DNA from 2 places in the Shewanella sp. A32 genome. Region 2 is predicted to be linked to the other one. Evidence: predicted binding sites of a transcription regulator. Region 2 holds the regulator's gene; the other holds the start of a gene.
The links. Region 2 encodes sigma-54, which starts transcription at its own class of promoters, with help from an activator protein. Its sites were predicted from a motif close to GTTGGCACGNNNNTNGNNT; they were not measured.

Region 1: a site for sigma-54 is predicted at 2,646-2,664, ahead of PY479_RS03880 (DUF4097 family beta strand repeat-containing protein). Genes of this name have one in related genera too.

What each region holds. Positions count from the first base shown of each region.
Region 1 covers NZ_JARFTS010000003.1:120,639-126,187, reverse strand. Annotated here, with positions in the region: gene PY479_RS03895 (hypothetical protein) at 1-214, opposite strand, end outside; gene PY479_RS03890 (flavin reductase family protein) at 847-1,476, shown strand; gene PY479_RS03885 (DksA/TraR family C4-type zinc finger protein) at 1,493-1,759, shown strand; gene PY479_RS03880 (DUF4097 family beta strand repeat-containing protein) at 1,813-2,574, opposite strand; gene PY479_RS03875 (EAL domain-containing protein) at 2,934-4,997, shown strand; gene PY479_RS03870 (AzlD domain-containing protein) at 5,009-5,329, opposite strand; gene PY479_RS03865 (AzlC family ABC transporter permease) at 5,326-5,549, opposite strand, start outside.
Region 2 covers NZ_JARFTS010000002.1:4,635-10,183, forward strand. Annotated here, with positions in the region: gene rapZ (RNase adapter RapZ) at 1-784, opposite strand, end outside; gene ptsN (PTS IIA-like nitrogen regulatory protein PtsN) at 781-1,224, opposite strand; gene hpf (ribosome hibernation promoting factor) at 1,224-1,514, opposite strand; gene PY479_RS01925 (RNA polymerase factor sigma-54) at 1,544-3,010, opposite strand; gene lptB (LPS export ABC transporter ATP-binding protein) at 3,103-3,831, opposite strand; gene lptA (lipopolysaccharide transport periplasmic protein LptA) at 3,828-4,361, opposite strand; gene lptC (LPS export ABC transporter periplasmic protein LptC) at 4,348-4,908, opposite strand; gene kdsC (3-deoxy-manno-octulosonate-8-phosphatase KdsC) at 4,905-5,456, opposite strand; gene PY479_RS01950 (KpsF/GutQ family sugar-phosphate isomerase) at 5,456-5,549, opposite strand, start outside.

The DNA.
Region 1 (5,549 bases), on a different contig from region 2:
TTTTTTCGTTTTCTAAAGAGATTTGTTCGTAATGAACTAGGCCACCAATATCGGTATCAATCATTACCCCCGTCTGAAGGCAACCCCATCGCTCTCTTGGATAATCAGCGGAGTATCTATCTCCATCAATATCCGCTACAACTAGTCCCTTGTACATCCCACTAATCAGGACGTTGTCACCGACTTCTATCTGCGTTCCATCCATGTATTTCATAGTAACTTCTAACGCCATTACTAATGGGCGCATAAACGCTTGGCTGAATCGCCACAGTTAATCTAACCACTTTGCTGCATTACTAAAATTTGGTCAATGCCCTGATGCTAGAGTTGTGCAAACGTCAGGCCGATAAAACGTTTTGGCAAAAGGTTGTTATTCCGAAAATGCAGACAATGCCATTTCCCCTTCGGTGTTGCTGAGGATGTTGCTGAAAAATGGTGTGGGTGAGGCTTGGATGCCGAAGCTCGAAGGTTGAGCAGGATGCGAATCCTGAGTGTAGCCATTTTCAGCATAAAGCCGAAGAGTTGTCAGCGACGTTGGGCGTCCTCGGGGGTTATAAGGGCAAATACTCATCTGCGATGAGTGAGCTTATGAGCGTGAGCCAAGGATGGCGAGCAGGTCGTTAGACAAGGATGTCGTTCGAAGGACGAGCATTGCCCCCTTGGCCACAGTGTGAGCGCGTTAGCTCACAACGTTAATGCATCCATGCAAACCCCCACCGCAGGTGCTGCCGACTGGCGAGATAAACTTGAATCTGATCGTAATCGCCCATACTGAGATAAGTACGCCGCATTCGTAAAATCACATGTTGAGTGATTGATAAAATTAGCACCATTCAGGAGATCTGCATGTCGAGTCAGTTTCACTTTTATCAGCCCAAGCAAGATCATGGCTTGGCGTATAATCCGCTGAAATCGATTGTTGCGCCGCGGCCGATTGGCTGGATCTCCAGTTGTAATGCTGATGGTGTGGCGAACCTGGCGCCTTATAGTTTTTTCAATATGTTTGCGGATGTGCCACCGATTATTGGCTTTTGTAGTTCGGGTTGGAAAGACAGTGTGGCCAATATTGAGCAAACCGGTGAGTTTTGCTGGAATCTCGCCACTAAGCCGTTGGCGGCGCAGATGAATATCAGTTGTGCTGGCGTTGCTAGCGAGGTGGATGAGTTTCAATTAGCGGGCTTGGTAAAGGCGCCGTCGCAGTTGGTGAAGGTGCCGCGGGTGGCGGCAAGTCCGGCATCGTTTGAATGTAGGCTGACACAATTGATCCGGCTGCAAACGGCGGCGAAACAGCCGATGGACAATTGGCTAGTGCTGGGTGAAGTCGTGGGTGTACATATCGATAAGCGTTTTATCAAAGATGGCATTTATCAAACCATTGCGGCTGAGCCGATCTTGCGTGCGGGTGGTCCGGCGAGCTATTTTGGTATTAGTGCCGCGACCGAATTTGAGATGGCGCGGCCGTCAGTTACTGAGTAGAAAAGCGGAGGTCATTGTGGCATCAGGTTGGGCACAAGATGGGGCTGAGCAACAACAGATCGACAGCACTGTTGAAGATGCGCTCGCCCGGGTGCGCGGTGAGCTTCCCAAGGGCGAAAGTCTGACTGAATGCGAAGAGTGCGGCGACACGATCCCAGAGGCGCGACGTGTGGCGATTCCGGGTGTGCGCTTGTGCGTGAATTGTCAGGCAGCGCAAGACAAACAACGTCAGGCCTTTGCGGGGTATAATCGTCGGGGTTCCAAAGACAGTCAGTTACGCTGAAGTTGTTCTCGTAAATAAGCCGGACAAATGCCCGGCTTTTTACATCTGCTCTGTTACTTGTTCAGTTTTACTGGCCCATTAATATCGTCAAAGTGCACATCGCCAGAGCCCGCGCTCTCGATATTCAGCCCCAGAGTGTGGCGCACATCAATGTCGCCGGAACCATCATCAATGGTGACAGTGCCTTGGACATTTTTAACGGTCATACCACCAGAGCCATCATCAATCCGAATATCGCCAGCGACATTACGGATGTTGATGTCACCAGAACCATCATCCAGGCGAATTTTACCGCTGATGTTTGCCAGCAACACACTGCCTGAGCCGTCCTCGATATCGAGGTTATGGCCGCCGCGAATGGTGAGATCGCCGGAACCATCAACGACTGTTACATCGGCGGTCATATCGCGGATCTCCAATTGTCCGGAACCATCGGTGATATCAAGCGCGATAGCGGCCGGGACGGTAACCCGCAAGTTAATATGGGGCGAGTTACGATGGATGCTGAAGTGACTATCGAACTTGGCGACTAACACGGCTTGCGTGCCATGCTGTTCGAGTGTCAGTTTGGCGTGGTTATCCGGATACTCATAAACATCGGCATCCACGGTAATCTGTTGTTGTCCGGCAACACCGACAATCACCAGATCCCCGGCACCCGTATCGGCTTTTAACTGCTGAATATCGGTAGCGTTGAGTTGCAACGTCCGGTGACCGAAATTCAACGGTTCACTTGGTGCGCCATTAACATAAAACACGCAGCCGGTAAGTGGCAGCATGCAGGCTATTGCCAGCAGTGTTGAGCGGATAAACATATCAGTCAGTCCTTGTTATCGGGCGGAATAACCATAGACGTTACCCCGCGATGAAATTCTCGGTTCAGACATAGCAGATGTTGTGCCAAAATTATTTACGATTAAAATCATATAGATAATACTAAGTGTGGGTAGGCATCAAGAACTGCTTAGCGGTTTTAACCGATGAACGGTGAAATTGACTAACTGGTGCTACAGCATAAAAAGCATGACAGCGCTTATTCATATGGCTGCATCTAGCTTGGTGAAAAATTGTGCTCTATGATGATGCTGAAACTACACTCATTACTGATAACGCCGTAGCTACACCATCGGAAAATTACGTGTCGGGCATACTGTTAACAAGGAGCGTCTACAGCATGAAAAGGCCAGTGTATAAGAATCTTCAACTTCTGCGGTTGCATTGGCGACGCGGCACACTGACCTATCTACTGGCATTGCTGATTATTGGGGTCTTAGCACTGTTGTCGCATTATTTAGTGCAAAGCATCGTCAACCAGCAGGAAGCCAGCGCCAGAGTGGTAAACCTAGCGGGGCGGCAGCGCATGTTATCGCAACGTATTACGCTGTTCGCCGGGCAGTTATTAGCGGAAAAACGTAATCAATCCATCACGCTCTATCCGGGAGAATATCTCGACGCTATTGCCACCATGAAAAAAGTCCATCAGGGCTTGATGCATGGGTCTCTGTCGCTGGAAATTCCCGCGCCGGAATCCGCCGCCATACATAAAATCTTTACCAGCCCGCCGATTAATCTCGACCAACGACTACAGGCTTTTTTTCAGTTAGCTGACAGTATCGTCGACGAATCATTGCCGCTGACTGCGCGGCAGCAAGCCTATCAGGCGTTAAGCACAATGGCGCGTTATGACATTCTTAACGCGTTGGATGCGCTGGTACTGCAATTTCAGAAAGACAGTGAAGCGGCCATTGCCAAATTACAGCAGTACAACCGACTTTCGTTAATGGGTATGTTGTTAACGCTGTTACTGGAGGCGTTGTTTATCTTTCGCCCGCTGCTGTTGTCACTCTATCGTCGCGAAAAGCAGTACCTGCTGCTGCTTAGAAAGATGGATGCTGAAATTGCCCATCGGGTCAGTTTTCAAACCTTTAATGATCCCTTGACTGGCTTACCCAATCGCATCTCCATGCTCGAAAAAATTCAGACCTGTATAATGTTGGCGCAGCAGAATGGCAGCTCACTGGTTGTGATTTCGGTGGGTTTAGACCGCTTTAAAGACATCAATAATAGCCTGGGTCACGATAAGGGCGATGAGCTGCTGATCGGGATCGGCGAGCGATTGCAAGGATTGGTTCAGCAGTATCACGGGTTTCTCGGGCGCATAACCGGTGATGAATTTGCCATTGTCCTCGACCAACGCAAAGAAAATCTGGAGTTAGTGCAGCTGATGCGACAACTGCTGCAATCTATTGCGGAACCGTTTGAGGGGGAAAGCTTTTGCATACATGTGACCGCATCACTGGGATTGGCATGTTATGCAGATGATGGTGCCAATGCCCGTAGTTTACTGATGCATGCCAATCAGGCGATGCGGATTGCCAAAGATGAAGGCGGCAGTTGTTTCCGTTTCTTCCAGCCCATTATGACGTCGAAGATGACACGACGGATCAAGTTGGATCAGGAACTGCGCTTAGCGATGAGTGACTGTGCACAGCTGATGTTGTTTTATCAACCCAAAGTGGACTTACGCGATGGTCGCATTGCCGGCGTTGAAGCCCTATTGCGCTGGCACCACCCGCAACAGGGCATGATTTCTCCGGCAGAGTTTATTCCGATAGCGGAAGACTCGGGATTAATCGTGGAGTTAGGTGACTGGGTACTGGTGCGCGCATTTGAACAGATGTCATGGTGGCAACAACAAGGGTTTACGGTCGATGTTGCCATCAACATCTCGGCCAAGCAGTTGCTGCGACGTAATATCAGCGAACGAGTGCTGTCGTTAACGCAGCAGTTAGACGTCGATCCACGACATGTGCAGCTAGAAATTACCGAAAACAACCTCATGGACAATATGAGCCGTATTTTGCCGCAGCTTCAGGCTTTGCAGCAGCATGGGTTTACGCTGGCCATTGATGACTTTGGCACCGGGCATTCCAGCCTGTCGCGTTTACGCGATTTACCGGTGAAAGTACTGAAAATAGATCGCTCCTTCGTCATAAACGCGCTACGCGACCAAAAGGATGAACAACTGGTGGAGGCGATTATTGGGATTGGTCATACCCTCAATCGCACGATTATTGCCGAAGGGATTGAAACACCTGAACAGATGGCACTGCTGCAACAGCTCGGTTGCGAAGAGGGACAGGGCTTTTTATTTGCTAAACCGATGTCGGCTGAGCAGTTGGAAGCATTGCTGCATAAAGGAAGGATTGATCTGAGCAGTAAAGAGGAGATGGCCTGATGTTCGGGGGCTTAGCTCGCAGACATCCGCCAGTTAAGCAGATAAAAAGCCAACAAACTGAGCGCTACTGCACTCAACATGTGCCTGACAACGTAAGCAATCACTACGGCAATAATTGCTCCCCAAAGGTAAGGATTGTCTGGCAGCGGTCGCAAAGTACCATGATCTACCAAGATGACCGGGGCACAGATAGCGATAAGCAAACAGGGGGCAGAGTAAGATAACGCCTCACGCACCAGTTTCGGGATCCGCAGCGGCAGTTTGGGTTCCAGAAACAGATAGCGATTGAAAAAGACAATAACGGCCAGCGTCAGAAGTAACAGCCAACTCATACTGATTCCTCCGCGGGCTTAGGCAACCAATGGGCGACAGTGACGGCGAAGGCCATGCCACCGATACCGGCAATGACGATAGCGCCTTCAACTTGGGCTAGCGTTAATACCGCAGACAGCAGTAGCGAAAAAAGCCCCCCGGCCAATGTACTGAGGTTTTTGATCATGGGCACCACGATGGTGATAAAGGTTGCGATGATGGAGAAATCCAAATGATATT
Region 2 (5,549 bases):
CCAGTTGTTCAGCAACGTACACTGAACGATGTTGGCCACCAGTGCAACCGATAGCAACGGTCAGATAGCTACGGTTATTGCGCTCCAAGTGCGGCAGCCAGGTATCGAGCAGGTTCTCGATCTGCCAGATGAATTTATTCACCAGTGGCTGACGGTTGAGAAACTCACGTACTGGTTCGTCAAGCCCAGTTAACGGTCTTAACTGCGGCTCCCAATGAGGATTAGGTAGAAAGCGCGCATCAAAGATGAAATCAGCTTCTGCGGGGAGACCGTGCTTAAAGCCAAACGACTCAAAGTTAATCACCAGCTCCTTGGTCACTGTCCCCAGCAAAATTTCGCGTACGGTGTCACTCAGCTCATAGATATTCATGTTAGAGGTATCTATGTAGTGATCCATTAGCTGCGACATCGGCGCGAGTAGTTTGCCTTCCTGCTCAATCGCATCTTTAAGGGAGATTTTGCTCTTGGATAACGGATGTAGACGTCGGGTTTCACTGTAACGTTTAAGCAGCACCTTATCGGATGCGTTTAAAAAGAAACTGATGACTTCAGTGCCTTGTGGCAGATTTTGTATCTGACTTTCCAGGACTTTTTCCTGGTTAGGCATGTTGCGCACATCGACGCTAATCGCGACCAGTTCGTTACTGCCGCGCAGATTGTCTAACAGACTGCCAATCATGGGGAGTGGCAGGTTATCAACGCAGTAATAGCCCAAGTCTTCCAGCACTCGTAACGCTACAGATTTTCCTGAGCCTGAGCGGCCTGAGACAATGGCCAATTTCATCCGGTGATCACCTGATACAGTTCTTCTTTGGTGGTGGCTTTCCGCAGTTGCTTGAGTATCAGCTTATCACTGAGTTTCTCGGCCATCGCCGACAAAGTACTGAGATGCTGCTGACATTGATCGGCGGGCACTACCAACGCAAACAAGATGTCTACCGGTTGATTATCGATAGCGTCAAAGGGGATCGGTTCGTCGCACTTAATCAGCACGGCGATAGGATCTTTAATGTCCGGCAAGCGACCATGGGGAATGGCAATGCCATTCCCGATACCGGTACTTCCCATTTTCTCTCTGACCAGCAGACTTTCGAAAATGGCTTGGGACGACAGGTTTGGATACTGGGCTGCTGCGAGTTCGCTGATGAGCTCCAATACCTTTTTCTTGCTGCCGGGTGTGGCACATGCGGTACACTCCGGCCGCAGGATGGTACTAAGTTCCATCATGAGTATTTTGTCAGCTTTTCTTTGTATTTAATGACCTGACGATCCAATTTATCAATTAGAGCGTCGATGGCAGCGTACATATCGGTGTGTTCTGCGGTGCCGTGCACCTCTCCACCATTCAGATGTAGCTTGGCTTCGACTCGTTGTATTGCTTTCTCAACATTGAGTACGACGTGCACATTATTGATCTGTTCGAAATGGCGTTCAAGTTTTGCAAATTTACTCTCCACATAGCTGCGCAACGAGTCGGTGATCTCAATATGATGGCCTGCCAGGTTGATTTGCATAGGGTGTCCTCCATAGGGGTACTGTGGAATTACAAACTCTTACGCTGATTCGATGGTGGGATCATCATGGCTTCGCGGTATTTGGCGATGGTTCGGCGTGCCACGTTAATTCCCTGCTCAGCCAGCAACTGTGCCATTTTGCTGTCGCTGAGCGGCTTTTTCTGGTTCTCCGCGGCCACCAGTTTTTTGATAAAGGCGCGGATTGCCGTCGATGAACATTCGCCACCGTCTTCAGTACCGACGTGGCTGGAAAAGAAATATTTTAGCTCAAATATACCGCGTGGCGTATGCATGTATTTCTGCGTTGTCACTCGGGAAATTGTCGATTCGTGCATATCAACGGCTTCGGCAATATCATTGAGCACCATCGGTTTCATGGCTTCTTCGCCATATTCAAAGAATCCCTGCTGAAACTGTACAATGCAGTTAGCCACCTTTAGTAGTGTTTCATTGCGGCTTTCCAGACTCTTGATAAACCATTTGGCTTCTTGCAGGTGTCCGCGGATAAACTGGCTGTCGGATTGGCTCCGCGCACTGCGGGCCATAGCGGCATATTGCTGATTAATACTGAGTTTGGGCATGCAGTCTGGGTTGAGTTCTACCACCCAGCGACCATTTTTCTTCCACACGCTGACATCTGGGATCACGTACTCGTCATCCTGAGGCTGCACTAATAGTCCGGGACGTGGATTAAGCGATTGGATCAAACTAATCGCGTCACGCAGATCTTCTTCTCTCAAACGGGTCTTGCGCATCAGTGTGCGATAATCTTTGGCAGCGATCAGGTCAAGATGCTGTTCCAGCAGCATAATGGCGTTTTCGAGATGCGGGGTGTCATCACTATATTGCGACAGCTGGATCAGCAAACATTCACGCAGATCCCGTGCAGCGACACCGACAGGATCGAAGTGTTGGATGCGTTTCAATACCGCTTCTACTTCTTCTAGCTCGATTTCCGGATTGCCCATAGCATCCAGAATATCCTCCGTGGTTTGCGTCAGATATCCTTGATCATCAATCGCTTCGATAATTGCAGTGGCGATTGCTGCATCAGTTTCTGAGAACGGTGTCAGGTTCTTCTGCCATTCCAGGTGTTCATGCAAACCTTCAGAAGTTTCTCCCTGAAATGGGGTATCGTCATCACGGATAGGACCACTGGACATAGCCGGAGCGGCAGTAAAAACCTCATCCCAGGTAGTATCCATTGGCAGCTCTTCAGGGAGTGCCTGGCTAGTGAGTGCGTCCGAGGTTTCTACCGTCGAACTATCTTCGATATGTTCGCTCGGCTCCGGTGCCTCTAAATTGTTATCGATATCATGATTGCTGTCGGTGCTTTGGTTGTCTTCATTCACTTCGAGCAGCGGGTTTGCTTCTAAGGCTTCTTGAATTTCCTGTTGTAACTCCAGCGACGACAGCTGCAGCAAACGTATTGCCTGCTGCAGTTGAGGTGTCATGGTCAGTTGTTGACCCAGTTTGAGCTGGAGTGACGTTTTCATGTTACCGCTTACCCCTACATCTTATAACTTTATAAAAATTCTAGTAATTACAGACTTTAACGTTTTAAAGCTGTAAGCGCTCCCGGTGTTTACTATAGCTTGAATTGTTCACCCAAGTACACAGCACGGACTTGTTGGTTGTCGAGGATCTCGGCAGGGGTGCCTTCGGCGATCAGTTGTCCGTGGCTGACAATGTATGCATGTTCACAAACATCAAGTGTTTCACGCACGTTATGATCCGTAATCAGCACACCCAGTCCACGTGACCGCAATTGTTCAATAATTTTTTTAATATCAATAACGGAGATGGGGTCTACGCCAGCAAAGGGTTCATCCAACAGAATGAATTTCGGGTCTGCGGCCAAGGCTCTGGCAATCTCGACACGCCGGCGCTCACCTCCCGAAAGTGACATCCCCATGCTGTCGCGAATATGGGTGATGTGAAACTCTTCGAGTAACTGTTCCAGTTGTTCTTCACGGCCATCGCGATCCAGATCTTTTCTGATCTGCAATACTGCCATGATGTTATCGCGAACAGTTAGCTTACGGAAAATACTGGCTTCTTGCGGCAGATAGCCAATACCTTTGCGAGCGCGAAGGTGCATGGGATCCATGGTCAGCTCATCTTGATCGATAAAGATCCGTCCCTTATCGCTCTGGATCAAGCCGACTACCATGTAAAATGTCGTGGTTTTCCCTGCACCATTGGGTCCCAATAATCCCACAATCTGACCTGTTGCAACCGACAGACTGACATCTTTCACGACCATTCTTTTTTTGTAGCTTTTCGCAAGGTTATGGGCGATCAAGGTATTACTCATTGCTGCTCCTGCTGGGGATCCTTTTTGGGTTGCTGCTGGTAGTTGTCAGGCTGGATGACCGTGGTCACACGATCTTCTCCCTGGCCGCTGCTGGAGGCTTGCAACTGCTGGTTTTTAAGGTCATAGACAATTTTTTCTGCAGTGGAAACGCTGCCACCTTGTTCCACCTTTGCTTTACCGATGAGCGTCAGTACGCGTTTATTAATGTTGTAGTGAATTTCATTGGCGCTGGCGTTCGCAATACGGCCATCTTCTAATTTCTGACGAAAGGTGGCCGGTGAACCTTTTGCAATCAATACTCTTTCGCCGTCTTTATCGGAACTGGATGCGTTGACTTCGGCGGCTGTGAGCTTCATTGAACCTTGGGTCACAATCACATGGCCGCTGTACACGACTTGCTTGTTCTTGATATCTGCCGACTGCGCATCAGCGGATATTTCCAGTTGTTGCAGCAGATCTTTATCAACCGCAGCAGCTGAAAGGCTGGTAAGGCACAGCATAGCAGCGAAAATAAGCTTATTTCGTTTCATAGGTTCCTTTTACCTGACTAAGCAGTTTGACCTGCTGAGCGTTGAGATCAGCGTATAGCCCCAGACCTGTGATATTGAAGTCCTGACCATTGATCAGAATATTTTTGTCTGACGTCATAATCATGTTGCTAAGGTTCAGTTCCAGATAACTGGTACTGATAGATTGTATCGGTTCAGTTGGACTGATGGCGTCAATAATAACATCATTTTGCAACACCACCTTGTTGCTGTGTTTATCGAGTTGTCCTTGCAATGCGGTCATGCGCCACTCGGTCTGACCCTTGTCTGGGAATACCCAGTATACCGGATTAGTAAATACTGTCCGGTCATCCTGCTCATAGTGTTCCATGTGCTTAGCTGACACCCGACTGGAGATCATTCCGTTTTGGTCATAGCTGACACTGCGTAAATCGTCTGCTACGTAATCGGGCTGAATCACATCGGTAGACAGCTGGGTGGCTTCCGAATTGCGTTTGTTCTGTACCTGCCAGTACAACACCAGTGCAGCGGTAAAGAACGCGATAATGGCCAAGGTGACTCTGTTCATATACTCATGCCGTGTGCGGATGCAATTTTATCCTGACTCATCAGTAACAGATCTGCCAGTTCACGCAGTGCCCCATAGCCGCCATTGAGATAGGTGACCAGATGCACTAGCTGTCTGACTCGAGGATGCCCGTCAGCAACACATACGCTGAGGCCTACCTGTTGCATTACCGGCAGATCCACCATGTCATCCCCAATATAGGCCACCTGTTGTGGTGGTAGTTGATAATGTTGCAGCAGCCAGTTGAATGGCTCCAATTTATTATCAACGCCCTGAAATATATGAGGGATCCCTAGCGCCGTCATACGGTCTTCAACAATTTGTGATTTACGTCCAGTAATCACCGCGACTTGAATCCCGGCGTTGAGCAACGCTTTTACGCCATAACCGTCACGAGTGTGGAACGCTTTGAGTTCTTCACCATGGTTTCCAAGATAGATGCGGCCATCCGAAAAGACGCCATCAACGTCACAAATCAGTAGTCGTATCTGCTTGGCTAACTGCCAAATCTCATCGGCAACGGGTCCGTAAAAGCTGTCTTGCGCCATTAAATGACCCCCGCGTTGACTAAATCCAGCATATTCAGCGCTCCTATCGGATGATTTTCGGCATCGACGACAATCAAGCCATTAATGCTGCGG